3 regions of the Nocardioides sp. NPDC101246 genome follow, and region 1 is predicted to be linked to each of the others. Evidence: predicted binding sites of a transcription regulator. Region 1 holds the regulator's gene; each other region holds the start of a gene.
The links. The regulator LexA, encoded in region 1, represses DNA repair genes until DNA is damaged. The targets are predictions, from matches to a motif close to TCGAACANNTGTTCGA.

Region 1 (10,441 bases):
ACGAACTCCTCGATGTCGGGGTGGTCGACGTCGAGCACGACCATCTTGGCCGCGCGGCGGGTGGCGCCACCGGACTTGATGGTGCCCGCGGACGCGTCGGCGCCGCGCATGAAGGAGACCGGACCGGAGGCGGTGCCGCCGGAGGACTTCAGCAGCTCCTTGGAGGAGCGGATGCGGGAGAGGTTGAGACCGGCACCGGAGCCGCCCTTGAAGATCAGGCCCTCCTCCTTGTACCAGTTCAGGATCGAGTCCATGGAGTCGTCGACCGAGAGGATGAAGCAGGCCGAGACCTGCTGGGGGGACTCGGTGCCGACGTTGAACCAGACCGGCGAGTTGAAGGCGAAGTGCTGGTTGACCAGCAGCCAGGTGAGCTCGCGACCGAAGAGGTCCGCGTCGGCCTCGGAGGCGAAGTAGTCGTTCTCCTTGCCGGAGGCGACGTAGGTGTTCACGACCCGGTCGATCAGCTGCTTCAGGCTCTGCTCACGCTTGTCGGTGCCGATGGCACCGCGGAAGTACTTCGTCGTCACGATCGTCGAGGCGTTGATCGACCAGAAGTCGGGGAACTCGACTCCGGTCTGCTCGAAGACGGTCTCGCCGGTCTTCCAGTTCTTCTGGACGACGTCGCGACGCTCCCAGGTGATCTCGTCGTAGGGGTGGACGCCCTCGGTGCTGAAGATCCGCTCGATCTTCAGCCCGGCGCCTGCCTTCGCCGATGCCTGTGCCTCTGCTGCCGTGTCTGTCATTTCGTTCCCCCTGTTGTCATCGATCGCTGTGCCGTACTGCTGGTCGGTGCTGATGGTGGAGTCTCCTGTTGCGCCCTCACGGGCTTCGTACGTCTTGCTGAGCTGTTTCGTTGGTTGGCCCGAGCAGGTCGCTTCCCCACGGCCTGCCCGGGCCGGTCTGTGTGTCCCGTGGGACCTAGTCGGAGCCCACCGGGGCCTCGACCGGATGTTCTGCCTCGTAGTCCTTGACTTCCCGTTCCGTACGCAGCATCTGGATCTCGCGCTCGAAGTCCTCCGCCGAGCCGAAGGCCCGGTAGACGCTCGCGAAGCGCAGGTAGGCCACCTCGTCGAGCTCGCGCAGGGGCGCGAGGATCGCCAGCCCCACCTCGTTGCTGGGAACCTCGGCCAGCCCCTGGCTGCGCAGCGCCTGCTCGACCTCCTGGCCGAGGCAGGCGAGCTGGTCCTCGGTGACCGGCCGGCCCTTGCACGCCTTGCGTACGCCGTGCACCGCCTTGTCGCGGCTGAACGGCTCCGCTGCGCCGGAGCGCTTGGCCACCATCAGCTGCATCTGCTCGACGGTCGTGAACCGCTTCCCACACTCCTGGCAGACCCGGCGGCGCCGGATCTGGCCACCGTCCTCGGCCACGCGGGAGTCGAGCACCTTGGTGTCGCTGTGTCGGCAGAACGGACAGTGCACGGTCGAGCCCCTCTCGTGAGACCTGTGGATCCAGGCCGTCTCAGCGGCGGCCCGAGCCTGTGGAACCTGTGGATATGAGCGTGAGTCCCTGTGGAACAACACCCCCATCGCTGTGGGCCATCCGCCTGTTCATGTGAACTAGATGTGGATAACTACAGCGGTGTAACTACTAGATGTAGTGGTAACCGTACGCCCGCCCCCACGACGATGCAAGCGAGCGACGCGTTTACCCGCGCGTCCGGCGTGTCGCGGGCCAAACACCGAAAGATTCCGGTTCAGCGGCGCCGGACTGGGCTGGATGAGTAAGAATGGCCCCCGTGACAAACATCTCCGGAGGAAATCGCGTCGGGTCGCGGAGAGGCACGCGCCCCAGAAGCGGTCCCCGGCCATCTTTCATCTTGCCTGCGATCGCGACACTGGCCTTCCTCGTCATCTGGGGAGTGCTCGTGTGGGTCGCCGTCGGTTTCGGGGCCGACGCACGGGGAGGCGATTCCGGCGCCTGGGCGAAGCTCGCCGTCGCGGCGGTCGTTGCAGTCGCCTGCCTCTTCTTGACCTTCACCTTCGCCGGGAAGGCCTGGCGGGCCTTCTCCGGCTCCCCGACCCCGCCACCCACCGACGACTACACCGGCAGCCACTCCAACGCCTACGTCGAGGAGCAGGACTACTCGGACACGACCTACTCCGACCAGCAGGTCTACTCGGAGCAGGCCTACCCGGAGCAGGACTACTACGGCACCGGTTCCTACGGCTACGACGACACCGGCTCCTACGGCCGGCACAGCACCGACACCGGGAGCCAGCCGCCCTACGGCGACACCGGATCCCAGTCGTCCTACGGCTATCCCGGCAGCGATCAGGGCTACGGCAACACCGGCAGTCGGGCCGCCTACAACACATCGTCCTACCTGCCGCCGACCACCCCGCCGCCTTCCCCGCAGCCCTACTACTCGAGCCCGCCGACGCCGACGTCGACGCCACAGAGCACTTCGGGGTACGGCTCGCAGGGATACGGCACGGACAGCTACCCCACCCAGCAGGCCGGGTCCGGGCAGTATCAGTCCGGCGCCTACCAGACCCCGACCGGCTACGAACAGACCGGTTCGAGGGCTCGGCTGACCCAGGACCCCGCCGCGACCCAGGCGATGCCCGCTCAGCGCCAGCCCCAGAGCACGCCGGTCGAGCCGGACGACGAGTGGCCGCCGCGGCACGGCACGCGCAACAAGCAGTGGCCGCCGGCCGAGCCGGACACCCCCTACCGCGGGCGCCACTGACGAAGACACAGCGAGAGTGCTGCAGACGCTTCCCATCGTCTGCAGCACTCTCACTCTTTTCCCCGGGTAGCCGGCTGCCAGGGGTCGAAGGTGCAGCCGGACATCTATGGCGGCCCTTACGGCGCGGTCGGGATGATCAGGGTCTGGCCGGACACGAGCATCGAGGACTCGAGGCTGTTGAGCTCCTTGATCGTCTGCTCCATCTCCCGAATCGAAGCGTCGCTGCCGGCGACGGCCTTCGAGGAGATGTCCCAGAGCGTGTCGCCATCGCTGACGACCATCGTGTGGGCGGAGGGAGCGGGGCTTTTTTCGGCACCACCCTCCACGGCGAACGCCACCCGCGCTCCGATGAACGCGATCCCGAAGAGCACGACGAGCGCGAATGCGAACACGACGACTCGTCCGCGACGGGTGAGCCGAACGGTCGAGCGACGCACCTCCCGCACCGGACGGGGCGGCTCGGCTACGGGCAGCACATAGACTGTTGCACTCATCTCACGGCCTCCTGATCACAAGTCTCTCGATCACGTGTTCGATCGAGCACATGTTCGAAGGTAGATCACGTGTTCGAACAACGCAAGTAGCGACGCCCAGAATTTTCGAACGCCGACACGCGCCGCCCACGAGGTCGAACAAATGTTTGATGTCGTGGTGCCAGAGGGACTAATGTGGTGACATGACCACGCAGAAGACAGGCACCGGATCAGGCGGTTCGAAGAAGAGCCGCGTCCGCGAGTTGCCCGACGGGCCGCCGGACGCGACCGGGCTCACGCCGCGTCAGCAGCGCATCCTCGCTCACCTGCGCGACAGCATCGAGCAGCGCGGCTACCCGCCCAGCATGCGCGAGATCGGCGCCGCGGTCGGGCTGACCAGCACGAGCAGCGTCGCCCACCAGCTCCGTGCGCTGGAGCAGCGTGGTCTGATCCGCAAGGATCCGAAGCGACCGCGCGCCCTCGAGGTCTTCCTCCCCGAGGTGATGGCCCACCGCAAGGCCATGTCCGGCGAGGAGCCCGACTCGACGATCAGCGCCGAGGCCGACATCAACCCCAACCCCGACGCAGCCATGGTCCCCCTGGTCGGGCGGATCGCGGCCGGTGGCCCGATCCTGGCCGAGGAGACCTCGAGCCAGCAGAGCGTCGAGGACGTCTTCCCGCTGCCCAAGCAGCTGGTCGGCAACGGCGACCTCTTCCTGCTCTCGGTCTCGGGTGACTCGATGGTCGACGCGGCCATCTGCGACGGCGACTTCGTGGTCGTGCGCCAGCAGCCGACCGCCGAGAACGGCGAGATCGTGGCCGCGCTGATCGACGGCGAGGCCACGGTCAAGACGCTGTCCCGCAAGGACGGCAAGGTCTGGCTGCTGCCGCACAACGCTGCGTACGAGCCGATCGACGGCACCCACGCCACGATCCTCGGCAAGGTGACTGCGGTCCTGCGCAGCCTCTGAGCCCGCCCCGGGGAACGGCCCGGGAACACTGCGTGATTTCAGCCGCCGGCCCTGTCAGGGCCGGCGGCTGCGTCTCGTCCACCTGCTCGAGCCGAGCATGCTCGACCCACGCTCCACCCGCCACGGCAACCGGAAGCAACCGGCTCCATCGCGTCACGCAGCAGGTCTAGGCCGTGTCCGCCGGACACAGCGGCGCTCTGCGCTTAGACTGCCCAGGTCTGCCTTCCCGAACGTCTGGTATCTCATGCGAAACATTGTCCGCCGGATCAACCGGAAACAACGCTCCCTCGTCTTGATCGCAGGCATGGTCGCCGCGACATTCGTCGCCACCATGCCCGCAACCGGTTCGACCCCGGCGACCTCGGTGAGGACCGGCGGTGACACCAGCGCCGAGCAGCCGGTGACGGAGAAGGTGGCCCGGGAGGCGCTCGCCGCGGCCAAGAAGGTCAAGCGCAACCAGTCGGTGCGCGGCGCCCGCCAGGTCGTGCCCGGGCGGCACATCGCCGGCCGGCCCGACGCGACCATCGCGCTGACCGACCTGTGGAACGCCAAGGACGCCCTGGACGGCTCCAACAAGGCGGCCGCGCGTGAGCTGCTCGCCCGCCCCCGCACCGCGACCCAGACCTGCAGCGACGTGGTCTGCGTCCACTACACGCCGGGCAAGGGCGGCGACCGCGCCTCGACGGCGTACGCGACCCAGGTCCGTGACGTGGTCACGAAGGTCCACAACCTCTACGTGCAGGCGGGCTACCGCAAGCCCGCGGCCGACAAGTCGGTCACCCCGGGCAAGGTCGACATCTACCTGGAGAACCTCTACGACGAGGGCTACTACGGCTACTGCGCGCCCGAGACGAAGGTCTCCAAGACCGCCGCGACGGCCTACTGCGTCCTGGACAACGACTACGCCACCAGCGAGTACGGGTCGTACAACACACCCACCGAGAACCTCCGGGTGACCGCCGCGCACGAATACTTCCACGCGGTCCAGTTCGCCTACGACGCCGGCGAGGACCGCTGGATGATGGAGTCCACCGCGACCTGGGTCGAGGACGAGGTCTACGACAGCATCAACGACAACCGGCAGTACCTCGGCTACGGCCAGCTCGAGGACCAGCGCAAGCCGCTGGACAACTCCTACGCCTCCAACCTCGGGATCTACGGCAACTGGATCTTCTTCCGCTACCTGTCCGAGCGCTTCGCCAAGGAGCGCGGGACGCTGCCGGAGGTGGTCCTCTCGATCTGGAACCGAGCGCCCTCCACCTACTCCACCACCGCCATCCGGCAGGCGCTCGCCGCCCGCGGCACCACGCTGAAGCAGGAGTACGTCCGCTTCGCCGCCGCCAACCTGGCCCCCTCGAAGACCTACAGCGAGGGCGGGGCCTACTACCCGCCGGTCTATGACGGCCGCACCGCGCTGCCCGCCAAGCGACAGACGGTCGACGGCAAGTTCACCCTCAAGCACCTGACGTACGCCTCCCAGCGCCTCGTCCCGAAGAAGGTGGGCAAGGGCTGGAAGCTGCGCGTGAAGGTCGACGTGGCCCGGCCCAGCGCCAACGCCGCCGTGATCAGCGTGTTCCGCACCGACGGCACCCGCGGCGTCTACTACCTCAAGCCCAACAGCAAGGGCATCGCCACCAAGACCATCGAGGGCTTCTCCTCGAAGCGGATCCGCAAGGTCGAGGTCACCTTCGCCAACGCGAGCAGCAACTTCAAGTGTGGCCAGGGCACCGCGTTCTCCTGCCACGGCGTCGCGACCCCCGACAAGGCCACCCACCGCTGGTGGGCGAAGACCTACCGCTGACCCGACTCCCCGCCGAGTCGGCGGGGGTCAGGCCGAGGCCATCTCCGAGAGACGCTTGAGCGCCTTTCGTACGACCTCGGGGTCGGTCGTCGCCCACATCGGCGGCAGGCTGGCCTTGAGGAATCCGCCGTAGCGGGCGGTGGCCAGACGGGCGTCGAGCACGGCCACGACGCCACGGTCGGTGGTGGTGCGGATCAGCCGGCCGGCACCCTGCGCGAGCAGCAGCGCCGCATGCGTGGCGGCGACCTGCATGAACCCGTTGCCGCCGGCCTTGTCGGCCGCCTGCTGCCGGGCCGACATCAGTGGGTCGTCGGGCCGCGGGAACGGGATCCGGTCGATGATCACGAGCTGGCAGGTGTCGCCGGGGACATCGAGGCCCTGCCACAGCGACAGCGTGCCGAAGAGAACCGTGTGCGGGTCGGCGACGAACTGCGCGGCGAGCTCGGGCAGCTGGGCGTCGCCCTGGGCCAGCGTGGTCAGGTGAGGCAGCTTCTGGCGCACGACCTCGGCGGCGGCCTCGGCGGCACGCCGGGACGAGAAGAGCCCGAGCGTACGCCCGTCGGCGGCGTCGACCAGGTCGACGATCTCGTCGAGGGTCTTGGCACCCATCCCGTCACGCCCGGGAGGGGGCAGGTGTCGGGCGACGTAGAGGATCCCCTGCTTGCCGTAGTCGAACGGGCTGCCGACATCGAGCCCGATCCACGGCAGCACGTCATCGGTACGCTGCGCCCCGGCGCCCACCTCGGTGCGCTCCTCCGCCTTGAGCCCGAGGGATCCGGCCACGGGGCCGAAGTCGCCGCCGAGCTTGAGGGTCGCCGAGGCGAAGACGACGGTCTTCTCGGTGAGCAGCTTCTCGCGCATCTGCGCCCAGACCTGGAGCGGCGCCACGCAGAGTCGGGGCGGGATCCTGTCGCCGCCCTCGTTGAGCCAGATCACGTCGTGTTCGGAGGCGGCGGCCATCCGCTCGGCGGTGTTGAAGACCTCCTGCAGGCCGCCCTTGGCCTGCTGGAAGCCGGGGTCGGCGCTGTCGGAGTCCTTCGGCTTCGGGAGCGCCGAGATCGCGGACCGGGCGGCGTCGCGCACCAGCACGAGCGCGTCGGAGATGACCTCCGGCAGGGTCACGAACCGCCCGGGTGAGCTCTCGCTGATCGCGGCCCGCAACGCGTCGGAGGCGTCGGCCAGGTCGTCGGCCTCGGAGCCCTCGATGTGCTTCTGGGCCCGCCGGGCGGCCCGCTCCACCTCGGCCGCGGTCAGCTCGTCGGTCGCCGCCTGGGTGACCCGGGCGACGAGCTCGTGGGCCTCGTCGATCACCACGGCGTCGTACTCCGGGATCATCGGCACGCCCTCGATCGCGTCGATCGCGAGCAGGGAGTGGTTGGTGACGATCAGATGGCTCTTCTGGGCCTTGTCGCGAGCGACCTCGACGAAGCACTCCTCGCCGAAGGGGCACTTGGCGGCGCCGAGGCAGTCGCGGTGGTTGACGGAGACCTGGCGCCACTCGCGGTCGGTGTGGCGGGGCGCGGAGTCACGCTCGCCGCTGCCGCCCTTCTCCGCCTCCTTCTCGGCCCAGCTGCGCAGCTCGAGGACCTTCTCGGCCATCGGACCCAGCGGGACGTCGACCAGCGTGCCCTGGTCGTCGGGAGCGCCCTCGCGCACCCGGTGGAGGCAGGCGTAGTTGGAACGGCCCTTGAGGACGGCATAGGACGCGTCGACGCCGGGACGTGAGCCGATCGCCTTGACCAGGCGCGGCAGGTCACGCTCGACGAGCTGGTGCTGCAGCGCCAGGGTCGCGGTGGCGATCACGACCCGACTGTCGTGGAGCAAGGAGGGGACCAGGTAGGCCAGCGACTTCCCGGTGCCGGTGCCGGCCTCGACCAGCAGGTGCTCCTCGTCGACCAGGGCCTGCGCGACCGCGTCGGCCATCATCACCTGACCCTCGCGGGTGGCTCCGCCGAGGGTCGCGACCGCATCCGCCAGGGCTTCACGTACGGGCGTCTGGGAGGCGGTCTCGGTTGATGTCACTCGGGCAACCTTAGCCGTGCGTGGGGACAGTCTCCGATCGGCTCTCCGCGATCCGCTGGGCGACGATCTCCCCGAACTGCATGTGACCCGCGACCGTCAGGTGGGTGTTGTCATCGAGCATGGGCAGCTCGAGGTCGAAGACGTTGATGTACGTCACCCCGTACTCCGCCGAGACCCGCCGCATCATCTTGTTGACGGCCCTGATGGCCTTGGCACGGGAGTTCACCTTGGGCGCGCTGAGCACGACGACCTCGTGGTCCTTCAGCTCGTCCAGGGTGGCCCGGAAGCCCTTCTCGACGTCGTCGAGGTCGCTCTTGGAGTCGTTGATCCCGCCCTCGAGCACGACCAGGTCGGCCCCTTGCGCCACCGCGTCGGGGACGCGCTCGGGGAACGAGATCGGGCCGCACCGCTCCATCAGCGCGTGCGAGTAGCCGGTGCCGCCGAAACCGGAGACGCGCACCTCACCGTCGAGATAGCGCGGCCAGGACAGACCGGGGTCGTCCAGCCCGAAGCCGGAGGCCCAGGAGTCACCGATCACCACGACGCGCTCGCCGGCTCCGGTCACCACGGAGGCGCGGGTCACCGACTCGGCGGCCAGTCGAGTGCACAGGTCCTGGGTCACCTCGGACTGATGGCTGGGCTTCTGCCCCGGGAGCACGCCCTCCTCCTGGCTACCACAGCCTGCGAGCACGGCCACCAGGACAGCACCAGCCAGCGCGCTCACGACCGTGGCGCGTGCCGCGTGGCGTACCTCTGTCCGCATCCCTGCCCTCTCCGACGACTGATCGTCCCAAGTGTGAGGGACGAGCTCGGCATCGCCAATGTCGCAACGCCGGATCAGCGTCCGAGATCAGGCAGAGTGCGCGCTGCGCGCGCTTACTCCTTCGCTCGGCACGAACGGACGAGCAAGCTCGCCGCTCGGCCTCGCTCAGTTCGTGTACGCGGCCAGCTCGCCGGCCAGGTCCGCGTTGGCGCGGCCCTTGACGACGGTGCCTTCGGCAGTGTGCTCGAGGTGGTCGATCTCACCGTGCTGGTGGATCCGGTTGACCAGGTCTCCCCGCTCGTAGGGAAGCAGCGCGGAGAACTCGACTCCCGGCCGCGGCAGGTCGGTCTCGACGGCCTTGATGGCCGCGTCGATGCCCTCGCCGGTCTTGGCCGAGACCGCGACCGAGTGGGGCTCGGCGCGCAGCAGCCTGGCGATCACCAGCGGGTCGGAGATGTCGGCCTTGTTGATCACGACCAGCTCGGGCACCTCGCTGGCACCGATCTCGGCGAAGACCTCACGCACCGCCGCCAGCTGACCCTCGGGGTCGGGGTGGGAACCGTCGACCACGTGCACGACCAGGTCGGCGTCGGCGACCTCCTCCAGCGTCGAGCGGAAGGCCTCGACGAGCTGGTGGGGCAGGTGACGCACGAAACCGACGGTGTCGGACATCGTGTAGACGCGGCCGTCCTCGGTCGTCGTCTTCCGGGTGGTCGGGTCCAGGGTCGCGAAGAGGGCATCCTCGACGAGCACCCCGGCGCCGGTGAGCCGGTTGAGCAGCGACGACTTGCCGGCGTTGGTGTAGCCGGCGATCGCGACCGCCGGGATGTGGTGGCGCTTGCGGTCGGCACGCTTGGTGTCGCGGGTGCCCTTCATCGCCTTCAGCTCACGGTTGAGCTTGGCGATCTTGGTGTTGATCCGGCGACGGTCGGTCTCGATCTTGGTCTCACCGGGGCCACGGCCACCGATACCGGCACCGCCGGCGACCCGGCCACCGGCCTGGCGGGACAGATTGCCACCCCAACCACGCAGCCGCTGCTTCATGTAGCTGAGCTGGGCGAGCTCCACCTGCGCCTGACCCTCGCGGGACTTGGCGTGCTGGGCGAAGATGTCGAGGATCAGCGCGGTCCGGTCGACGACCTTGACCCCGGTGCGGTCCTCGAGGTTCCTGAGCTGGCTCGGCGCCAGCTCGCCGTCGGCGATCACGGTGTCGGCGCCGGTCGCGGCGACGATCTCCTTGAGCGCCTCGACCTTGCCGCGTCCGATGTACGTCGCAGGGTCCGGCGCCTGGCGACGCTGGTAGATCGCCTCGAGCACTTCCGAGCCGGCGGTCTCGGCGAGGAGCGCGAGCTCGGCCAGGGAGTTCTCGGCGTCGGTCTGGGTGCCGCCGGCCCACACGCCCACGAGCACCACTCGCTCGAGGCGAAGCTGGCGGTATTCGACCTCGGTGATGTCCTCGAGCTCGGTGCGCAGGCTGGCGACGCGCTTGAGCGCGTGGCGCTCGGCGAGCTCCATCGCACCGACGGTGGGGTCGGTGTCCTCAGGATCCTCGTCGGCATAGCCCGACTCGAAGCTGTCGTCGAGCGCGTCCCAGTCCTCGGTGGCCTCGAGCTCGTCAGCGAGTGAGAATTCGTGTGCGTTGTTCGTCATATACCAACAAGGATACGGCGCCGCTCCACCCGGGGGACAATGCTTATCCGCGGGCTCGATCCGGGGCCGGT
Region 2 (10,441 bases), on a different contig from region 1:
CATCGTGGCCAGCGGCGTCTTCTCGGAGCCGTTCACACCTGCGTACGACGGGGTCGAGGACCTGGAGGCCGCCGGGGGCCGGATCCTCGCGGCGAGCGAGCTGCACGACCTGGAGACCGTCAAGGGCAAGGACGTCGTGGTCGTCGGCTACGGGAAGTCGGCCTGCGACGTGGCTGTCGAGATCGCCAAGGAGGCGGCCTCGACCACCGTCGTCGCGCGCCAGCTGCTGTGGAAGATGCCCCGCAAGATCAAGGGCGTCCTCAACTACAAGGTGCTGCTGCTCACCCGCATGGGGGAGGGGCTCTTCCCCTACCAGAGCATCAGCGGAGCCGAGAAGGTCCTGCACGCGGGCGGCTCGAAGATGGCCGGCTCGATGGTCGGCAGCGTCGAGTCGGTCACCAGCAGCCAGCTCAAGCTGAAGAAGCTCGGCCTGCTGCCCAAGGGCCAGTTCACCGACATCGCCCGCTCGACGGTCTCGCTGGCCACCGAGGGCTTCTTCGAGGGCGTCGAGGCCGGTGACATCGCCGTCGAGCGTGACACCGAGATCGCCGCTTTCGTGACGAAGGACGGCAAGCCGTACGCCGAGCTCGCCAACGGGCGCGCGGTGCCTGCCGACGTCGTGGTGACCGCGACCGGGTTCAAACAGGAGCTCCCGTTCTTCTCCGAGGAGATCTGTGACCAGCTCACCGACGACAACGGCGACTACCAGCTCTACCGCCAGATTCTCCCGCTGGGCGTGAAGGATCTGACCTTCGCCGGCTACAACTCCTCGTTCTTCTCGCCGCTCTCGGCCGAGATGAGCGCCGTCTGGATCGGCTCCCACCTCGGTGGCGGCCACGAGGTCCCACCGGTGGAGGAGATGGAGGCCCACGTCACCGAGCGGCTGGCCTGGATGCGGGAGCGCACCGACAACCACCACGCCCGCGGCACCAACATCATCCCGTTCTCGATGCACAACATCGACGAGGTTCTCAGTGACGTCGGCATCGATGTCAGCAAGCGGGTCAAGGCAGTGCAGTGGTTGCTACCCATCAACCCGAAGGCGTACGCCTCCATCACTCCCAGACTCGTGGAGAAGCTGGCAGCGAGGAGCTAGTACGGCGAGATGCCGGTACTCCTGGGTGGGACCGGCATCTCGTTTCAGCCGTTTGTTGGGGTAGTCCGGTAGCGAACTGCCTATTACTCGTCGGTATTTAGGCAGTTCGCTACCGGACTACCCCGACGAGGCCGGGACTTTTGGCAGTGATTGCGCCGCGTTCGCGTCGACGCGGCGGCGGCTCCGCTACGCTCTTCGGTCAATCGAGCCGCGCGCCAGGAGCCTCCATTGCCCCGTCCCCTGCTGGGTCGCCACACCGTTGTCGCCACCACTGACGTGGACCAGGCCAGAGAAGCCGTAGCCGAACGATTCTGTGCTCACTACCTGGCGCTGACCAAGGCTGGTTCCCACCTCGACATGGTGCACAACGCCGCGCCGCTGGGCGAGGACGTGATGCTCAACTACATGCGCTACGGCGACGAGGTGCGGATCACTCCCGGCACCTTCGACGACTTCTACCTGATCCAGCTCCCGCTGGCCGGCAGCGCCAAGGTCAAGGTGGGGGAGCAGGTCGTCCTCGCCGACCGCACCCGCGCCTCGATCGGCTCGCCGACCGAGGCGGTCGACATGCTCTGGTCCGACGGCTGCGAGAAGCTGCAGGTCTACATCCGGCGTAGCGCCGTCGAGGAGGCGGCCGCAGGCATCGGCGGCTCCGGGCCGGTGGTCTTCGACCCCACGCTCGACCTCGGCCGGCCCGAGGTGCGCGACTGGCTGAAGATGGTGCGGCTGGCCTACGACAACGTCGAGGCCGGAGGCTCGCTGATGAGCTCGCCGCTGGTGGCGGCGCCCTACGAGCAGGCGCTCATCGGGGGACTGCTGACGGTGCAGGCCAACACGTCCCTGCAGATCGTCTCCGAGAACGTCACGCCGACGATCTCCCGAGCCGTACGCATGGCCGTGGACCTCCTCGAGGCCCACCCCGAGCGCCCCTGGAAGGTCGCCGAGCTGGCTCTGGCGGTCGGAGTCTCCACCCGCACGCTGCAGGAGGCGTTCCAGCGCGACCTCGACACCACCCCGCTGGAGTACTGGCGGCGGACCCGGCTCGACCGTGCCTACACCGACCTGCTCACCGCCGACGCCACCGCCACCTCGGTCACCCAGATCGCCGCCCAGTGGGGCTTCTTCCACCTCGGCCGGTTCTCCCAGGCGTACCGGGCGCAGTTCCAGGAGCTCCCGTCTCAGACGCTCATGCGCTGAGGCTCACCACTGGGGCTCGTCGCTGAACCCGCCGTAGTCGTCGAGGTCGGCGTCGTCGCGGCGGTAGTCCTGACCGTCACCGTTGCGCCGGTCGAGCTTGTCCTCCTTCTCGTCCTCGCTCTGCGGCTCCTCGGGCGGGTCTTCCTGCTCGTTGGGCTTGATCCGCACCTTCGGGGTCAGCTTCTCCTTCAGACGCTCCTCGACGGACTCGCCCTGCTGGGACTGCTCGGGGCCCTGGCCTGCGTCGGTGGGGCAGTCGCCCTCGCGCAGGGTGGCCAGCGCCTCCTCGTAGGCGGCCTTCGCCCCGGCCTGGTCGCCGGCGTCCCGGGCGCGGTCGCCGATCGCCTCCTGGGTCAGCGACATGTTGATGCGTACGGTGCACTCGTGGTCCTCGGGCACGCGCTCCAGAGCCTCGCCGTAGTAGGCGATCGCACGGGCGTTCTCGCCGAGGAGGAAGGCCGCGTTGCCGGCGTCGAAGTGAGCGATCCACGGCTGCAGGAAGTTGAAGTCGCGGTTGGCCGAGTAGTGCTCCATCGCGGTCGCGGCGTCGCGTACGTCCCAGGCGTCCCGGCCACCGCGGTCGTGGTGATCCATCAGGATCACCTTCGCCAGGAAGGCGAGGCCGATCACCACCGGCACGATCCCGGCGAGCAGCAGCGCGCGCCGCACCTGCTCGCGAGGAGTGCGTAGTGGTTGCGACTCGGCCGGGTCGGCAGGCGTCTCGGTGAGGGTCATGCCACCGCCTCCGTAGCGCAAGCGCGAGAATACGGACGCGCTGGCCTGACATCTGTTGCCACTCGCTGACGCTCGCTCATGACAGCACCTCCTCGGCCTCGTGTGCACGGCGGCGGTGGCCCCACAGCTCCCACAGCAAGAGTGCCAGGAGCGGGAAGCCGAAGATCCATGCCCGGGACGTCTCGCCGCCGGCGGAGGTCTCCTCGGTGAGCATCTCGGAGTCCCATGTCGAGGCCTCCGTGGTGATCTCCTTGGTCTCCTTCGTCGTGCGGTGAAGCGTCTGAAGACCCATCTGACCTGCGATTTCACGCAGGTTGGCGAGGTCGATCCGGGAGCGGGCGTCCTGGCCCTCGCCGTTCTTGAGGTAGCCGTCCTGGGGACGTTCGTCGTCCCAGGGCATCCGGCCACCCTCCTCGGTGCCGTAGCCGAGCACCACGCCACCGGCCGAGAGGTCGTCGACCTCGGCGAACGACTGCTGGTCGACACCCTCGCGGGTGTTCTCACCGTCGGAGGCGAAAACCACGATCCGGCGCCGCTCGGGGAAGCGCTCCTGGTCACGCTGGAGGGCGTCGATGACCACGTCGCGTGGGGCGTCGACCATCGAGCCGGACCCGTCGAAGGCCCGCTCGGCGTAGAGCCCGTCGACCCAGGCGTTGAAGGCGGTGGTGTCGTAGGTGAACGGCATCTCGGTGCGGACGACCTCGCCACCGAAGGTGATCGCGCCGAACCGCACCGATGGCAGCGCGGCCGAGAGCGCCTTGAGGTCCTTCTTGAGCTGGGTCATCCGGGCCTCGCCGCCGGGCGCGTCCTCGGCGACCATCGACCGGGTCCGGTCGACCACGACGAGGACGTCGAGGTCGGCGGTACGCATCTCCGCAGGTGCCGCGCCCCAGGTCGGTCGCACCAGGACGACGACGGTGAGCAGGACGATCAGCACGCGGCGTACGAGGGTGAGGATCTGCCATCCCAGAGCGCTCATCGACCCACCTCGCTCCGTGGTGGGGTCTGCTGGTTCTGCTGGGGCCAGGCGAGAGGCGGAGTCGGCCGGGAGCCCGGGGATAGCCTTCCGGAGCGGACCAGGGCGTAGACCCACCCGGCGATCAGCATGAGCACCCCGACGACGATCGTGACGATCGGCCAGCCGGGAGCGTCGCGGATCTGGTATTTCGGCGGCTCGACGACCTCATCGGCGGAGAGCCGGTCGATGCCGGCCAGGATCGACTCGATCGATCCGTCGTCGCCGAGCAGCGAGAAGGTGCCGCCGGTGTCGGTCATCGCCTTGTCGAAGCTGGCGCGCTTGTCCTCCTGGAAGCTGAGGTCGGCCGAGCCGATGCCGTAGAGCTGGACGTCGCGCTCCTTGGCGAACTTGGTGGCCTCGGGCAGCGTGTAGACGGGCGGGCCGCCCTGCGGATCGTTGTCGGAGGCGACGATGACCGCCCGGCCGCGCTCGGGGTTGGACAGGTCGAAGCGCTTGACGCAGGAGACGATCCCGTCGCTGATCAGGCTCGCCCGCTCCTTGCCGAGATAGGTCCCGGCGACGTACTCCTGGTCGCCGAGGGCGAAGGCCCGGCCGGCCCGCGCCAGCTCGTCCTGCACCCAGCCGTAGTCGTCGGTGAGCGGGAAGACGGTGACCGCGGCGTCGCTCCACAGGACCAGGCTGACCCGCTCGCCGTTGAGACCGGCGACGAGCTGCGAGTACGCCTGGGTGACCTGGGTGTCCTCGTCGAACATCGAGGTCGAGGCGTCCAGGCAGAGCACGATGTCGCGGGTGGAGTAGCGGTTCTGGGTGATGTCGGTGGTCTGCGGCCGGGCGATCAGCCAGATGCAGCCGATCACCGCGAGCGCGATCCCCGCGGTCTGCCACCACGACAGCCACCGCTGCTGGGTCGCGAGCTCGCGGAACCGGGGGAGCCGCTTGAGCCGAGCGGTGTGAGCGACGAGCACCGCGTCGGCCGGGCGGCGGTGCACCCGGGCGGCGAACACGACGATCGCGGCGATCGCGATGATGGTGAGGACCAGCACGATCGCGCCGAGAACGGGCCATCTCAGGTCCATGTCGTCACCACCTGACGAGCCCGGCTCAGCGCCTCGGGGAAGCGCTCGGCCGCCTTGCCCTCCTCCTCGGAGGCGAAGGCGGGCGGGTACATCACCTCGACGGCCATCGCCAGCGGGCGCGTGCGGGGGTCGCTGCGTACGGTCGCCTTCAGGTCGGCGAGGACCATCTTGTCGGCCGGGATCTGGCTGACCTCGGCGACGTAGTCACGCACGGTGCGGCTCAGGTGCTGGTGACCGACCCGCGCCGGGACGTCGCCGCGATGCACCGCCCGTTCGATCCGATCGATCTCGGCCAGGTGCTCGGCACGGAGGTCGCGGGGCTCGGGCACCCAGGGCGTCTCGATCTCGACGACCGGCTTGCGCTTACGGGTCAGCACGATGACCACGAGGTAGTAGAGCGCCACCGCGGCGAGAAGCGCGAGCGCGAGCACCAGCCACCAGCCCGAGTGCGCCAGCGGCTGCTGAAACTCCTCGGGGACGCTACCGGCGCGCATGACGATGCCTCTGCAGGAGATGGAAGACCGCGCCGATGGCGGTGGTGTCGTCCTGGACGCGCTGGTAGGCGATGCCCAGGCGGTCCAGGGTGCCGCGCAGGCCGTGCTCCTCGGCGGCGGCCAGCTCGGCGTACTGGGACTGGAGGACGGCGTCGCCGGTGAGCCACCCGGGCAGAGCGGAGACGGTGTCGACGTCGACGGTCGGCGCGCCGCCGGCCACGGCGGTGGTGGGGTCGAGGTCGTCGATGCCGGCGACCAGGACCTCGTGCTGGACGGTGAGTCGGCGCAGGACCGCGGCCATCTCGTCACTGACCGAGTGCTCGTCGGTGACGACGAGCAGGATCGCTCGGCGGCGTACGTTGGTGGCGATGTGGTGCAGGACCGCGACGATGTCGGCCTCGGCGGCATCGGGGGTGATCGCGTCGTGGGCCTGTCCCAGCGCCCGCTCGAGCGCGACCTCGGTGTCGGCCGGCTTGGTGAGCTTCTGGGTCTCGGAGTCGCCGTAGACGACCGCGACCTTGTCGCCGTGGCGTACACCCAGCCAGCCGACCAGGCCGGCGGTGAAGATCGCCAGCTCGCGCTTGGTCGTGGTGCCGGTCGCCTGGGCCGCCATGCTCCGGCCGGTGGAGATCGCCAGCAGCACCAGATGCTGGCGCTCGGCGGTGAACCGCTTGACCAGCAGGCTCCGGGACCGAGCCGTCGCCTTCCAGTCGATGTCCTTCACATCGTCACCGGGGACGTACTCCCGCAGGTCGTGGAAGTCCATGCTGCGCCCGGTCTGGAGGCTGGCGTACTCCCCGTCGAGCAGTCCCACGACCTTACGGTGGGCATGGATCATCAACCGCGTGCGGATCCGGGGAAGGTACGTCGCCATTCTGTGCCTGATTTCCTGGCGCCACTCAGGGGCTCGGGACAGCGCGGACGAGCGCGTCGACCAGCATCTCGGGCTGGACCTTCTCGGCCAGCGCCTCGAAGCTGAGGTGGAGCCGGTGGCGCAGGATGCTGTGGCGCAGCTCGCGTACGTCCTCGGGAGTCACGTAGGAGCGGCCGAGCAGCAGCGCCGCCGCTCGCGACGCCTGCAGGAACGCGATCGAGGCACGCGGGGACGCGCCGATCTCGACGTAGGAACCCGTCTCCGGCCCGAGGAGCTGGCGGGCGTTGCGGGTGGCCTGGACGAGGGCGACGATGTAGCGCTTGATCGCCGGGTCGACGTAGACGCGCTTGGTCAGCTCCTGGAGCCAGATCACGTCGTCGGGGTCGGCGACCGGGCGGGTCTCCTCGTGGTCGGGGCCGAGCGTGCCGGCCTCGATGCGCTCCAGGACGACGAGCTCCTCGCCTTCGCTGGGGTAGTTGACGATCTCCTTGAGCAGGAACCGGTCCATCTGCGCGTGCGGGAGGACGTAGGTGCCCTCCTCCTCGATCGGGTTCTGCGTGGCGAGCACCATGAACGGGCGCGGCAGCGGGTGGATGTGGCCGGCGATCGACGTCTGGCGCTCCTGCATCGCCTCGAGCATGGCGCTCTGGGTCTTGGCGGAGGAGCGGTTGATCTCGTCGAGCAGCACGAAGTTGGCGTGCACCGGGCCGAGCTGGGTCTCGAACTCGTGGTTGCGCTGGTCGTAGACCTGGGTGCCGATGATGTCGCTGGGCAGCAGGTCGGGGGTGCACTGGATCCGGGAGAACTGCGCCTTGACCGTCTGGCTCAGGGTGCTCGCGGCAAGCGTCTTGGCCAGGCCGGGCACGCTCTCGAGCAGCACGTGACCTTCGGAGAGGAGCGCGATCAGCAGCGCCGTCCGGAGCCGCTCCTGGCCGACCACGCGGCTGCTGAAGGCGGTGCTGACCCGCCCGACGATCTCCTTCGCCCTGGCGATCTCTTCAGCGGACGGCGGGGCGAGGGTTGGTGCGGTGGTGGTCAAGGCGGCTCCAGGGGCGTCGGCTGTCGGTCCCATCCTTTCCTACCAGCGTACGGAACGCATCTGGGGGCCGCCTCAGAAGACGTTGCGGGGGCGGAACTGGACCGAGATCCGGGGGCCGGCTGAGGAGACCTTGGGGATGGCGTGCTCCCAGGTGCGCTGGCAGGAGCCGCCCATCACGACGAGGTCGCCGTGGCCCATCTCGATGCTCATGCCCTTGCCGCCTCGCCCTCCGTGGGGGCGGAGGGCGAGGCGGCGGGGGTCGCCGACGGAGACGATCGCGACCATCGTGTCGTCGGTGCGTCCCTTGCCGATCTTGTCGCCGTGCCAGGCGACCGAGTCGTGGCCGTTGCGGTAGTAGCAGCAGCCTGCGGTCACGAACGGCTCGCCCAGCTCGGGCAGGTAGTGGGCGGTGAGGCGGCCGCGGGCCTCGGCGAGACGGGGGTGGGGGAGCGGGTCGCCCTGCAGGTAGGTGTGCAGGAGCCTCGGCACGTCGACGATCCGGTCGTACATCTGCCGGCGCTCCTCGTGCCACGGGACGTCGTTGACCAGGGCCGCGAAGACGTCGTCGGGATCGGGCAGCCAGCCGCGGGCGATGTCCACCCAGGCTCCGCGGTCCAGATGGGTCCGCTCGTAGGCCGTCTCGGTGGTCTCGTCGTCTGTAGGGGCGAAGAGTGTTCCCTGGAAGTCCACCCTCATAGCGTACCTCGTGATCGAACACTTGTTCTAGTGAAATCCAGCCGTCTTATTTCGTTGCAGAAGATCTGCCTCATCTCGTTGCAATGTCACAACTTGACCAAATTCGGGACGTACGCGAGGTGTACACCTACGCTCTGGTCATGGTCCGGTCGGTCGAGGGTGAGCGGTCGCTCAAGCACGTCCAGATCAGGGAGTACGTCCGGGAGCTGGTCGTCGGCGAGAGCCCAGGCGCCTCTGCGCCCTCGGAGCGTGAGCTGGTCCAGAAGTTCAGCGTCGCCCGGGCCACCGTGCGGCAGGCGCTCGACGCGCTCGTCGCCGACGGTCTGCTGGTCCGGATCCCGGGGCGGGGCACCTTCGTCGCGCGCCCGCCGCGGGCGGCGAGCCCGGTGCTCGGGTTCAGCGAGGAGATGGCACGCCGGGGCATGCAGGCATCGTCGGAGACGCTGCTGCTCGGCCGGGAGAAGGCCGGACCCACCATCGCCCGCGCGCTGGGCATCAAGGAGGGTGCGGCCGTCGTCCACTGGCGACGGCTACGTCGTGGCGACGGGGTGCCGATCTGCATCGAGGACGTCTACCTAGACGAGGCGATCGTGCCCGGGATGCTCGAGCGCACCACGCCGACCAGCCTCTACGCCGAGCTGGCCACTCGCCACATGAGACCCTCGTGGGTCGACGACACCTTCCGCGCCGACGTGGCCAACATCGAGGAGGCCACCCTGCTCGGCCTCTCGGTCGGCGTCCCGGTGCTCCGCAGGCAGCGGAAGTCGGTCGCGGGGGACCGCTACGTCGAGGTGTGCCGCTCGGTCTACCGTGCCGACCGCTACGCGCTGCACCTGCAGCTCGGCCCATCCTGACGTTTCCGGGTCGGTCAGAGGGCACCGAGCGGCGCGACCACGTCGCCGCTCTCCTCGCAGACCCAGATCGGGTCCGGGCCTCCCAGGTCGGGAGTGATGTGGAGCGAGTGCACCGGCGACTCGGGCGGGCACGAGGTGCACACCGGCCAGCGCGCGGCGGCCTCGCCGTCGAAGAGCAGGTCCTGCACGTCCTGGGCGACCAGGCCGGCGACGTACGCCTTGCCCTCCGGCCACTGCTCCACCCACCAGCCGCGCTCGGTCATCGCGTCCTCGAGGGCGGAGACGGCGGCCGCACCGGCGAGTCCGCGGGCATCGAGGTCATGGAGCACCCTCGCCCGAGCCTCGAACAGCACTGTCGTGTTCATCACGAACCATTCTTGCCGACCGGTCAAGGCTGTGGGCTCACGCTGTGGCCTCAGGGTGGCGCCCGAGGATGGACGCGGTAAGAATGCCCCGTGATCCTCATCGACCCGCCGAACGTACCCAGTCGCGGCCGGATGTGGTCTCACCTCGCCAGCGACACCTCTTACGAGGAGCTGCACGCCTTCGCGAGTCGGCTGGGCATCCCGCCCCGAGGCTTCGACCGGGACCACTACGACGTGCCGGCCGAGGCCTACGACGACATGGTCGCGGCGGGTGCCGTCGAGGTCACCTCCCGGGTCCTGGTCTCCGCCCTCCTTGCCGCCGGCCTGCGCCGTCGCAAACCCCGATAGCCGAGGCGTCACCTACGTCGGTCGAGACGTCACGTACGTTGGCCGAGACGTCACCTACGTTGGCCGAGACGTCACGTACGTCGGCCGAGACGTCACGTACGTCGGCCGAGGTGGCGCCGCGGTGACGTCTCGGCCTGCGGGAGCGACCACTCGGCCGGCGGGAGCGACCACTCGGCCGGCGGGAGCGACCACTCGGCCGGCGGGAGCGACTACTCGGCCGGCGGGAGTGACTACTCGGCCTGCGGGAGTGACTACTCGGCCGGCGGGAGTGACTACTCGGCCTGCGGGAGTGACTACTCGGCCGGCGGGAGCGACTACTCGGCCGGCGGGAGCGACTACTCGGCCGGCGCGGGCGACTTCTCGCCCGGCGGGAGCGACGCCTCAGCCGGGGTGGACATCCGTCGGGTGGTGAGCCAGATGGCCGCCGCGATCAGCAGGCCGAGACCGCCGCCGAGGACGAAGCCGCCCTGCCAGCCGATCAGGTCGATGGCGAAGCCGGCGGTGGGGGCGCCGACGGCGCTGCCGAGCGTGATGGCCGAGCCGTGCCAGCCCATCACCTCGCCGCGTACGGTCGAGGGGACGCTGCTGGTGATCGCCTCGAGCGCGGCGGTCAGGGTCGGTGCGCAGAAGAAGCCGCTGAGCAGGAGCAGCACGGTGAACGAGATCGGGTCCCAGGCGAACGCGGTCA
Region 3 (10,441 bases), on a different contig from region 1:
TAGTAGTCGGGCTGGCCGAGCATGCGGCGCATCTCGGTGACCTCGGGGACGGCGACCGCGGCGGTCTCGAAGTCCTCGATGGTCTTGCCGTCGTTGACGGCGATGTCGATCGCGACGATGACCTCGAACCCGCGTCCGCCGCTCTTCGGGTCGACCCTGGCGTGGTAGCCCTTGATCACCCCGTCGCTCTCCAGACGCTGTACGCGGCGCAGGCAGGGCGCCGGGGTGAGGCCGACCCGTCGGGCCAGCTCGGCGTTGCTCAGTCGGGCGTCATCCTCGAGCTCGGCAATGATTGCGCGATCCAGGTCGTCAATCGCATGATCGTTGCGCACAGCGGCACTTTAGCATCGGCGATGAGCAACCCAAGGACGTCCGAACTTTCCTAGGCTTGCGGCATGCAGGTGATGGAGACCGAGACGACGTACCAGGGGTCGCCGACGGCCCGCGAGGAGGTGGCCGCGGGTTGGCGGATCGTGCTGCCCGCCTGCGTCGCCGTGATCCCGCTCGGGCTCGCGCTCGGCGTGCTGGTGGTCCAGTCCGGGCTCGACTGGTGGTGGGCCCCGGTGTTCGGCGCGGTCGTGTTCGCCGGCTCCATGGAGTTCCTGCTGGTCGGTCTGGTGGCCGCGGCTGCTCCGTTGGCCCAGATCGCCGTCAGCACGCTGCTGGTGAACTTCCGGCACGTCTTCTACGCGATCTCGTTCCCGATGCACCGGATCCAGGGCCGAGGGTGGAGGGCCTACAGCACCTTCGCGCTGACCGACGAGGCGTACGCGCTCACCGCGACCCCGGAGGCGGCCGGGTGGTCGCGGACGAGGATCGTCGGCATCCAGGCGTTCTTCCACCTGGCGTGGGTCCTCTGCGTGGCCGCCGGCGCCGGTCTGGGCTCGCTGATCCCGCCGCAGGTCGTGGGCCTCGACTTCGCGGTCACCGCGCTGTTCGTGGTGCTGGGGATCGAGGCGTACAAGGTCCGTCGATCGGTGCCGGTCTCAGCTCTTGCGCTGGGCTGCGCGCTCGTCGCGGCGCTGATCTCGCGGGACAACATGCTGCTGATCGCGATGGGCATGTTCTGTGCCGCGCTGGTCTGCTCGTACGTCCTCGCCGTCCGTAGGAGCAGCCGTGGCTGATCACTGGTACGTCCTTTCTGCCGTCCTCGTCTCCGCGGCCGTCACCTGGACCCTGCGTGCGGCTCCGTTCGCGATGCTCGCCCCGCTGCGGCACAGCGCGCTGCTGGCCTACATCGGCGAGCGGATGCCCGTCGGGGTGATGGTCATCCTGGCCGCCTACACCCTCCGCGAGACCGACCCTGTCGTCCTGACCTCCGTCGGACCGGCCGCCCTGGCCCTCGCGATCACGATCGGGCTGCACCTGTGGCGCGGCAGCATGACGCTGAGCATCTTCGCCGGCACGGCGGCGTACGTCCTGGTCGTCTCGGTCATCGCCGCCTGAACGGCGGCGCTGAGGACTACCGTGTGCGCATGACCGGAGAGAACAAGGCCAGGAAGTCTCGTCAGCGCGGCGGCGGACGGAACGGGTTCGAACACTTCGTGGAGGTGGTCACCTCTGTGGTCAGCCATGCTCCCTTCTTCTACGTGATCGTGGTCGTCCTGCTGCTGTGGGCGGTGAGCTTCCCCCTCTGGTCCTCGAGCACCAAGTGGGAGCTGGCCATCCACACCGGCTCGTCGGTCCTCTCGCTGCTGTTGCTGGTGCTGCTCCAGAACGCCGGGCGGCGCTCGGAGGAGGCTTCTCACGAGAAGCTCAACGTCATCGCCTCGGCCCTCTCCGACCTGATGGAGTCCCGGGCCCGCGACGACGAGGAGCTCGCCGACTCGGTGCGTATCCTGCGGGAGGCCGTGGGGCTCGAGGAGCGGCATTGATCCGCTGGGGGAGTGGGCGCTGGACCCATCCGCCCGTCGCTGCTGTCGAGCGCGGTTCCGACCTCCTCGTCACCGCTGCGGAGGGGAGCGACGCATGGCGTACGACCTCCTACGGGTTCGTCCACGACAGCGAGCACGCCCTGCTGGCCCCGTTCGACCAGGACACCGCGGTCGAGGTCGAGTTCACGGCCGCCTTCTCGCAGCAGTTCGACCAGGCCGGGATCTTCGTACGTGTCAGCGAGACGCACTGGGTCAAGGCCGGCGTCGAGTACGCCGACGGTCGTCCGCAGCTCGGTGCCGTCGTCACCGACGGTAGGTCGGACTGGTCGCTGGCGCCGGTGCCCGACTGGCGCGACCGCAGGGTCCTGATGCGGGTCAGCCGATCCGGCGACGCGCTCACCGTCCGAGCCGCGGTCGACGGCGGCTCTCTTCAGCTCGTCCGGGTGGTCCCCTTGGCGCCGGACCTCGTCGCCCAGGCCGGACCGTTCATCTGCGCGCCCACGCGGGCGGGGCTCACGATCGCGTTCCACGCCTGGCGCACGACCGCGGTCGACGCCGCCCTGCACTGACCGGCGGCCTAGTTGATGATCTCGGCCCTGTCGTCGGTCCGGATCGCAGCCAGGCGGTCTCGCCACATCTGCAAGGCTTCGGGGGTCAGGCGGGTCCAGTCGTGGACCTCGGAGACGATCCGAAGCGGCTCCCTGCTGCGGTAGGAGCGGGTCGGGTTGCCGGGAAACTTCTTGTCCGTGACATTGGGGTCGTTCTCGAACTCGCCGGTCGGCTCGACGAGGTAGACCCGTGGATCCGCGTCGCCGGGGGTGATCTCGGCTGCGAGGCCTGCGCCGTCGGGGAGCGCGGTGAAGTAGATGTGGTTCATCACCACCTCGGGCTTGTAGTTCGACCGGAACCCGGCGGTGAGCAGGTCTCCTTCGCGCAGGTCGGCCTTGGTGCCGTGGTAGAACGGCCCGTCGTCCAGCGGCTCACTCATGGTGGCAGGGTACCCGTGCTTGGGTTCCAGCGTGGGTGGGGCCAATACCGGGTTTGGGTTGGGAGATTTAGAAGCAGGGTGTCTGGGTTGGGTGCCATTTGGCTGTCTTGCGGACTTCCAGCAGCGGTCTTGCTTGGGCTGGGGATACCTGTCCCTGATTGGGTTCATTGGTTTTGCTTTGTGTGGTAGGCTCGGCGCAGGCGTAAACGTGATGGCCGACCACCTCTTCAAGAGGCGTGCGTTCCACTCGAGACACAACGAGTGAGACGTATTCCAGGGGAACCAGGGGCGCGAACGCTGAGCTGCGAGGGTAAGTAATAGCCCGTACTGCCGGGCCTCCGAGACCAGCGAACCAGAACACATCCGCATCCGCGGGTGTGAAGAGTTCGTACGTCGGGAGGTGACCGTTTCGATGACCACGCTGCAACACCCACGCCATCCTGTGCTGGGGGCGGTGGTTGCGGTCACCACCTCGCTCGAGACTGTGGCGGAAGCGAACCCGGTGTTCATGGCCACCGAGCAGAAGGCCGCCACGCTGCTCGAGATCGCCCGGGCCAAGGCGCAGCTGGCCGAGCTCGAGCTCCGGGTGCTCGCCACCGCCGAGGACGTCGCTGCCCAGAGTGCTGCCCGTGATGTTGCGGCCTGGCTGCATCACCACACCCACCAGCGCCCCGAAACCCTCCGTGCCGACCTCCGGCTTGCTGAGGCCCTCGACCGGACCTACGGCCTGGTCGCGGCCGCGATGCGCACCGGTGCCTGCAACCCGGCCCAAGCCCACGTCATCGTCAACGCCCTCGACGACCTCCCCGCCGATCTCGATCCAGAGATCCGGGCGAAGGCCGAAGAAGCGCTCGTTGCCTATGCGGCCCGGTTTGACCCCGCCCAGCTCCGCCGCCTGGGTCGCCGGATCCTGGACGTGATCGCCCCGGAGGTCGCCGAAGCCGAAGAAGGTCGCCGGCTCGCGGCCGAGGAGGCCCACGCCCGGAAGAAGACCCGCCTGAGCATGCGGCGCCTGGGGGACGGCACCACCCGGATCACGGCGGTGGTCCCGGATGCGGCCGCGGACCGTCTGGCCACCAACCTGGAGGCCTTCGCCTCACCCCGGCGCGAGGACGGGACCCGTGCCGAGACCGGTGAGTACCTGCCCTACGACCGTCGCCTGGGACGCGCGTTCTGTCAGATGCTGGAGACCCTCGACCCGGGTCGGCTCCCGATCCACGGCGGGGATGCGACCACGGTGATCGTGACCATCGACATCGACCAGCTCCGCAAGGAAGCCGGCATCGCCCAGATCATCGGCGGGTCCCCGATCACCGCCGCCCAGGCCAGGCGCCTGGCCTGCACCGCAGGCATCCTCCCCGCCGTCCTCGGCAGCGACTCCGAGGTCCTCGACCTCGGTCGCAAGGAACGCTTCTTCACCGCCGCCCAACGCCGAGCCCTGCTGCTCAGGTCAGCGACCTGTGAAGCCGAGGGCTGCGACATCCCCGGGACCTGGGCCGAGGCCCACCACTGGATCGAATGGGCCCAAGGCGGGGCGACCGACCTCGACAACGCCGCCCTGCTCTGCTCCCATCACCACCACCGCGCCCACGACCCGGAATACCTCCACGAACGCCTCCCCAACGGCGACATCCGCTTCACCCGACGCACATAGACCTCGGCCGAACTCGACCGAGCCAAGAGCGCCTGTGCGACGTACGGTTTCCAACATGAGCGCACCCCGATCGGGCCGAACCCTGCGGGCATCAGACCGGCGGAGCCGGCGGATGCGCCGCGGCTGAGGGAGATCGCACGTGCGGCGTACGCGAAGTACGTCGAGCGGATCTGGCTCGAGCCCGATCCGATGGGGGCGGACTACGAGGAGGCGATCGAGTCCGCCGAGGTCTGGGTGGCGATGGTCGACGACGATGTCGCCGGATACGCGGTCACAAGGTACCCGGGGGACGACGGCGTGCTGCTGGAGGACCTCGCGGTGGCGCCTGACCATCAGGGGCGGGGGATCGGTCGAGCGCTGGTCGCTCATGTCGAGGCGCGCGCGGTGGGGCGCGGCGCGGCGTACGTCGAGCTCTTCACGCATGAGGCAATGACCAAGAATCGGCGACTCTACGCGCGGCTGGGATATGAGGAGATCGGATACCTGGTCGAGATTGGATACCGTCGTGTGCTCATGGAGAAGACATTGTGATGCGGGTGTCGGTTGTCGGATCCTCTGGTTCGGGCAAGTCGACGGTCGCCAGGAGACTGGCGGACATTCTTGGCGTGCCGTACATCGAGCTCGACTCGATTCACTGGCAGCCGGGATGGGTCGAGGAAGAGCAAGACGTGTTCGTGGAGCGGGTCCGCGAGGCGACCCGCTTCGTCTCTGGGGCCCGGGCGACTCAGTGATCCGTTGGGCGTGGGACTCCTACGCGCCCAGGTGGAACGGTACGAGGCCGCCATGGCCGATCCGGGCCATGGGCATCTCCGGTTCGTCCGTCTCCGTTCGCGGCGGGACGTCGAGCGGTTCCTTGCGGACATGTGAGCCGTCAGGAATCCGTCGCGGGATACGGCTCGAAGGTGCCGTCGTCGATCCGGCGGATGAACTCCTCGATCGGGATGCCGAGGCGATCGGCGTCGTCCCATCCCGATGCGGCGATGTCGGTGACGATGACGCCGAGTTCGAGGTCACGCAGGTCGACGCAGAAGATCAGTCGCGAGCCGTCGGTGCCCAGCCAGTAGAAGCCGGGGTGCAGATCGAGCGCCTCGTCCCAAGCCTGCATCAGTGACCGTGCCTCGGCGGGTGGCTCCAGGGTGACGAACGCGCCCGACCGAAGCCAGCCGCGCCGGAGCCACCGGCCGCGCTGCATATAGTCCTGCCAGGCAGACGGAATCGGTGCGGGCAGCCAGGCCTCGACCGCGGCGATCTCGCTCTCGGCAACTGGCGAGCCCCAGCTCGCGGGTTCGATCGTCTCGTCGATGCCGGCTGTCGTCACAACTGTCTCCGGGGTCCGTCGTGTCGGAAGAGCGACCGTATACCGAGGCGGTCAGGTGGCGTGCAGGATCTCGACGTCGAGTGCTGACAGCTGCATGATGACGTCATCGGCCGGGTCCGCGTCGGTGATGATGCCGGCGATCTGGCCCCAGGGGAGAACCCGGTAGGGGGACGCCGTGCCGACCTTCTCGGAAGAGGCTAGGACGTACGTCTCAGCCGCCCGAGAGGCGAGGGCGCGCTTCATGGCGGCGTCCTCGGCGTCTCCGGTGGTGAGGCCGGCCTCGGGGTGGACGCCGGTGACGCCGATGAGGCAGAGGTCGGCGGAGACGTTCTGGGCGGCCTCGACCGCCGCGGCCCCACAGGCGACGGCGGAGTGCTTGAAGACGCGGCCGCCGAGGAGGAACAGGTCGGCGCTCGGGTGCTGCAGGAGGGCCGAGGCGACGGTCGGGCTGTTGGTGATGACGGTGCACTCCAGGTCGCTGGGAAGTGCCTCCGCGACGGCGAGGGCCGTGGTGCCTCCGTCGAGGATGAGGGTGCTTCCGGGGCGTACGAGGGTGGCGGCCGCGGCCGCCACGGCACGCTTTCCGCCGGGCTCGACGCTGTGGCGGGTGGTGTAGTCGACGACCGCGGGGGAGACGGGGAGGGCGCCACCGTAGACGCGCTGGCACAGGCCTTCGGCGGCCAGATCGCGCAGATCGCGGCGGATGCTGTCCTCGGAGATGCCGAGGTCCGAGGCGACGTCCTTGGCCACGATCTTGCCGGTTTCGTCCAGGAGGCGGAGGAGATGAGCGCGGCGCTGTCCGACGAGCATGCACGTTCCTTTCTGTTTCTGCACATTATTGCATGTATTCTGGCGCCATGACGACAACGACGCCCTTGCTCATCCTCATTGCCGGCCCCTATCGCTCCGGTACCGACGGTGACCCCGAGGCCATGGCTGCCAACCTGGCCCGCCTCGAGGCGGCGGCCTGGCCGATCTTCGCCGCCGGCCATATCCCGATGATCGGCGAATGGGTCGCGTTGCCTGTGTTGAGCTCGGCCGGTGCCGGGCCCACCGACCCGCTTGCCGAGGAGGTGCTCTACCCGACCGCGGAGCGGCTGCTGCAGCGCTGCGACGCCGTCCTCAGGCTCCCTGGGGCCTCGACCGGGGCCGACCAAGACGTCGCGATCGCCGAGAGCCGCGGGCTTCCGGTCTACTACGACGTCGCGGAGATCCCGGCGGTCGAGGTGCAGCGCGCATGAGCCGACGCCCTGGCGTCGACGTCCCTGACCATCGCGGCCGCACGGGCCTCGACCGCGCCGGGCGGGACCTGACCCGCAACCCCGACGTCGTGGTCCGAGACGTCGAGCTGACCTCGCAGGGGTGGCACGTGCTCAGGCGGACCACGCTCGACTATCGCCGGCGGGACGGGCGCTGGGAGAGGCAGCAGCGGGAGACGTACGACCGTGGCAACGGCGCGGTGCTCCTTCCCTACGACCCCGAGCGCGGCACGGTCCTGCTGACCCGGCAGTTCAGGTATCCGGTCTACGTCAACGACCACCCCGACGGGCTTCTCATCGAGGCGGCCGCGGGGCTGCTGGATGCCGATGACCCGGTGACCGCGATCCGCCGGGAGAGTGCCGAGGAGCTCGGCCTCAGCCTCACCGACGTCGACCACGTCTTCGACGCCTACATGAGTCCCGGTTCGGTGACCGAGCGGCTGCATTTCTTCGCGGCGGCCTACTCGCCGGCGAGCCGTACCGGAGACGGGGGAGGGGTCGCCGAGGAGGGTGAGGACATCGAGGTGCTCGAGCTCGACTTCGCCGAGGCGCTCGCGATGACCCGGGACGGCCGGATCATCGACGGCAAGACCGTCATGCTCCTGCAGTGGGCCGCCCTCGACGGACCGTTCGCCCTGTGAGGAGTCGGCCGGTCAGGAGTCGGCCCGTCAGGAGTCGGCCCGTCAGGAGTCGGCCTGTCAGGAGTCGGCCGGCTTGCGGGTGAAGGTCAGGTGGGTGACGCCGCTTGGTGTCGAGACGGCCTCGATGTCGTAGTCGTTCTCGGTGCCCTCGAGGCCGTCCCAGATGCGTACGCCGCGGCCGAGGACGATCGGGACCTGGACCAGGTGCATCAGGTCGACGAGCCCGGCGGCGACGAAGTCGCGCACCACGGTGGCGCCGCCCCCGATGCGTACGTCCTGACCGTCTGCCGCCTCGAGCGCGGCCGCGAGCGCCTCGGCCGGAGGCGCGTCCAGGAAGTGGAACGTGGTGCCGCCCTCCATCTCCAGCGGCGACCGCGGCCGATGGGTGAGGACGAAGGTCGGTGAGTGGAACGGCGGGTTGGAACCCCACCAGCCCTTCCAATCGGGGTCGTCCTGCCAGCCCGGAGGGCCGAACTTGTTCGCGCCCATGATCTCGGCGCCGATGCCCTGGCTGTGTCGCTGGGCGAAGGCGTCGTCCGCGCCCGCGGCGCCGGAGGCGTCCCAGTAGCGGGTGGCGAACATCCACTCGTGCAGACGCTCGCCGGCATGTCCGAACGGCGCCTCGGCCGACTGTGGCTCCCCGGTCGCGAAGCCGTCGAGCGAGATCGAGAGATTGTGGACTCTGGTGAGTGGCATGGGTGCCTCCGTGGGCTCCGACGTCGATGTCGGTTCGTCGAGCCTACTGCTCGAACAGGGAGACGGCGGCGGCTTCCGCAGCCCCGCTGTGCTGGAATCTGTGGGGCGGCGCCACTGGGTGCGGCAGGGAAGTGGTGGAGATGACGGGCTCGTTCTGGTGGGACCTCGCGATCGGGATCGCGGCGGCGCTGCTGCTCACCTGGATCTGCCTCGTCGTCGCGCTGCTGGTCGTCCGTCCGCGCGGCGACCTGCTGCGGGAGGCGCTGCGGATCCTGCCCGACGTGGTGCGGCTGCTGCGCCGGCTCGCGGCTGACCGGTCGATGCCTCGCGGCGTACGGATCAGGCTGGCGCTGCTGATGGTCTATCTCGCGCTGCCGATCGATCTGGTGCCCGACTTCATCCCGGTGCTGGGCTACGCCGACGACGCGATCATCGTCGCCGCCGTCCTGCGCGGCGTCGTCCGTCGAGCCGGGATCGACGCCGTTCGGGCGCAGTGGCCGGGCACCGAGGACGGGTTCGCCGCGTTGGTGCTGATCGCCGGGCTCGACCGCTCCTCGACCTGAGCATCCGGGCGAGTCCGGAGCAACGGCGATCAGAACGGCCGGAACGCACCTGTGACGGGAAGGGTCAGGCCGTTGAGGAGCAGGAACAACGACGTGGCGGCCAGGAGACCGGTCATGACGTACGACGCCGGCCTGGCGGTCCTGCGGGCGAACGAGACCGCGCGCCGGACCGGCCGGGAGTCCTTGCCGGCGGCGAGTGCGAGCACGACCAGGCACAGCGGGGCCTGGCTGATCAGGAACCATCCGGTGAAGACGGCGGCGACGGCCAGGATGCTCGGCATGCTCGCGCTGATCGTCGCGACTCCGTAGAAGCTGGAGTCGGTCAGGGCGCTCACGCCCCAGAAGATGCCCATCAGGCTCATCCCGGTCGGGCCGGCCAGCATGGACCTCTTCGTCTTCTCCGGCTTCACGTCGTTGCGGTGCGTCCAGCGACGGGCGGCCCACAGGCCGAGACCGGTCCCGGTGGCCAGCTGCACCGTGAGGCGCACCGGGTCGGGGACGTTGAGCAGGTTGCGCAGCCAGGCGACGACATGCTGGACCGACTCGCCGAGCATGATCCCGGTCAGCACGGTAGTGAGCCAGGCGGTGCCGAAGAACAGCAGGATGACGCGGCGCCGGGCGCCGCCGGCCAGGGCGGGTACGACGACGAGCGCGCCGAACGGGTCGAGTCCGGCCACGCCGAACCCGACGATGCCGCCGATCGCGGCCAACGGGTTCATGAGCGCCTCCCGGGTGCGGTCGACGTGAGTGGCGCGAAGAGCGCGACCAGATGATCCACGGCGGCCGCCTGCTCGACGGCGCCTGCCTGAATCGCGAGGACGAGGTTGTCGGCCGCTCCCTGGAACATGGCCAGCACCGCGGTCTCGTCGCCGGCGGGGAGGCCGAGGTTGTCCCGGCAGAACCGGGCGAACGACTCGGGCACCTCGAAGAAGTGCTCCTCGACTTCCTCGGTCGCGGCGCGCGCGGCGGAGACGGTGTCGTAGACGGCACCTGCGCCGAGGCTGTGGCTGACGTAGGTCCGTGTCAGCACCTCCAGGAGCTCGGCCCGTGACGCTCCTGACCTCATGGCGTCGTCAAGCGCATCGTCCACGACCGTCTCGTAGCCGGCCACGACGTGCCGCTCCATCTGGGTCAGCAGGTCGGCGAGCGAGTCGAAGAGCCGGTAGGCGATCGGCTTGGAGACCCCGCAGGCCTCGGCCACCCGGGCCAGCGTGACGGCTCGCCCGCCCTCGGCGCGCGCGATCTCCACGCCCGCGGTCACCAGCATCTCCCGACGCTGCGTCGCGGGCACGCGGGTCGCCACGGTCATCGTGCACTCCTCGGTCAGACTGCTGTTACCAACCGTAACGTTACCAGTAGTAACAAGCGATCTCTCAATTGGCTGGGGGTGAGCGGACGTACGCTGGGTCGGTGGCCGAGCGAGTCGAACGGGAGCGGGTGGTCGCGTC

Region 2: a site for LexA is predicted at 8,201-8,216, ahead of ACIRON_RS30215 (alpha-ketoglutarate-dependent dioxygenase AlkB). Genes of this name have one in related genera too.
Region 3: a site for LexA is predicted at 3,078-3,093, ahead of ACIRON_RS06525 (DUF222 domain-containing protein). Genes of this name have one in related genera too.

Annotation. Positions count from the first base shown of each region.
Region 1 is NZ_JBIWNX010000018.1:83,424-93,864, reverse strand. It holds gene ACIRON_RS26670 (vitamin B12-dependent ribonucleotide reductase) at 1-743, opposite strand, end outside; gene nrdR (transcriptional regulator NrdR) at 919-1,419, opposite strand; gene ACIRON_RS26660 (hypothetical protein) at 1,818-2,690, shown strand; gene ACIRON_RS26655 (LysM peptidoglycan-binding domain-containing protein) at 2,807-3,184, opposite strand; gene lexA (transcriptional repressor LexA) at 3,367-4,134, shown strand; gene ACIRON_RS26645 (MXAN_6640 family putative metalloprotease) at 4,439-5,935, shown strand; gene ACIRON_RS26640 (ATP-dependent DNA helicase) at 5,963-7,957, opposite strand; gene ACIRON_RS26635 (SGNH/GDSL hydrolase family protein) at 7,968-8,720, opposite strand; gene hflX (GTPase HflX) at 8,886-10,370, opposite strand.
Region 2 is NZ_JBIWNX010000027.1:8,000-18,440, forward strand. It holds gene ACIRON_RS30175 (flavin-containing monooxygenase) at 1-1,096, shown strand, start outside; gene ACIRON_RS30180 (AraC family transcriptional regulator) at 1,325-2,293, shown strand; gene ACIRON_RS30185 (hypothetical protein) at 2,297-3,028, opposite strand; gene ACIRON_RS30190 (VWA domain-containing protein) at 3,105-4,007, opposite strand; gene ACIRON_RS30195 (VWA domain-containing protein) at 4,004-5,083, opposite strand; gene ACIRON_RS30200 (hypothetical protein) at 5,074-5,577, opposite strand; gene ACIRON_RS30205 (DUF58 domain-containing protein) at 5,564-6,391, opposite strand; gene ACIRON_RS30210 (MoxR family ATPase) at 6,477-7,490, opposite strand; gene ACIRON_RS30215 (alpha-ketoglutarate-dependent dioxygenase AlkB) at 7,563-8,186, opposite strand; gene ACIRON_RS30220 (GntR family transcriptional regulator) at 8,306-9,040, shown strand; gene ACIRON_RS30225 (hypothetical protein) at 9,055-9,405, opposite strand; gene ACIRON_RS30230 (DUF4031 domain-containing protein) at 9,496-9,753, shown strand; gene ACIRON_RS30235 (MFS transporter) at 10,089-10,441, opposite strand, start outside.
Region 3 is NZ_JBIWNX010000003.1:206,812-217,252, reverse strand. It holds gene ACIRON_RS06555 (Lrp/AsnC family transcriptional regulator) at 1-332, opposite strand, end outside; gene ACIRON_RS06550 (AzlC family ABC transporter permease) at 396-1,124, shown strand; gene ACIRON_RS06545 (branched-chain amino acid transporter permease) at 1,117-1,446, shown strand; gene ACIRON_RS06540 (low affinity iron permease family protein) at 1,476-1,874, shown strand; gene ACIRON_RS06535 (DUF1349 domain-containing protein) at 1,871-2,443, shown strand; gene arr (NAD(+)--rifampin ADP-ribosyltransferase) at 2,452-2,862, opposite strand; gene ACIRON_RS06525 (DUF222 domain-containing protein) at 3,275-4,516, shown strand; gene ACIRON_RS06520 (GNAT family N-acetyltransferase) at 4,586-5,047, shown strand; gene ACIRON_RS06515 (shikimate kinase) at 5,047-5,247, shown strand; gene ACIRON_RS06510 (hypothetical protein) at 5,388-5,834, opposite strand; gene ACIRON_RS06505 (DeoR/GlpR family DNA-binding transcription regulator) at 5,886-6,644, opposite strand; gene ACIRON_RS06500 (DUF4406 domain-containing protein) at 6,692-7,075, shown strand; gene ACIRON_RS06495 (NUDIX domain-containing protein) at 7,072-7,734, shown strand; gene ACIRON_RS06490 (dihydrofolate reductase family protein) at 7,792-8,430, opposite strand; gene ACIRON_RS06485 (YkvA family protein) at 8,571-8,993, shown strand; gene ACIRON_RS06480 (hypothetical protein) at 9,023-9,712, opposite strand; gene ACIRON_RS06475 (TetR/AcrR family transcriptional regulator) at 9,709-10,302, opposite strand; gene ACIRON_RS06470 (winged helix DNA-binding domain-containing protein) at 10,404-10,441, shown strand, end outside.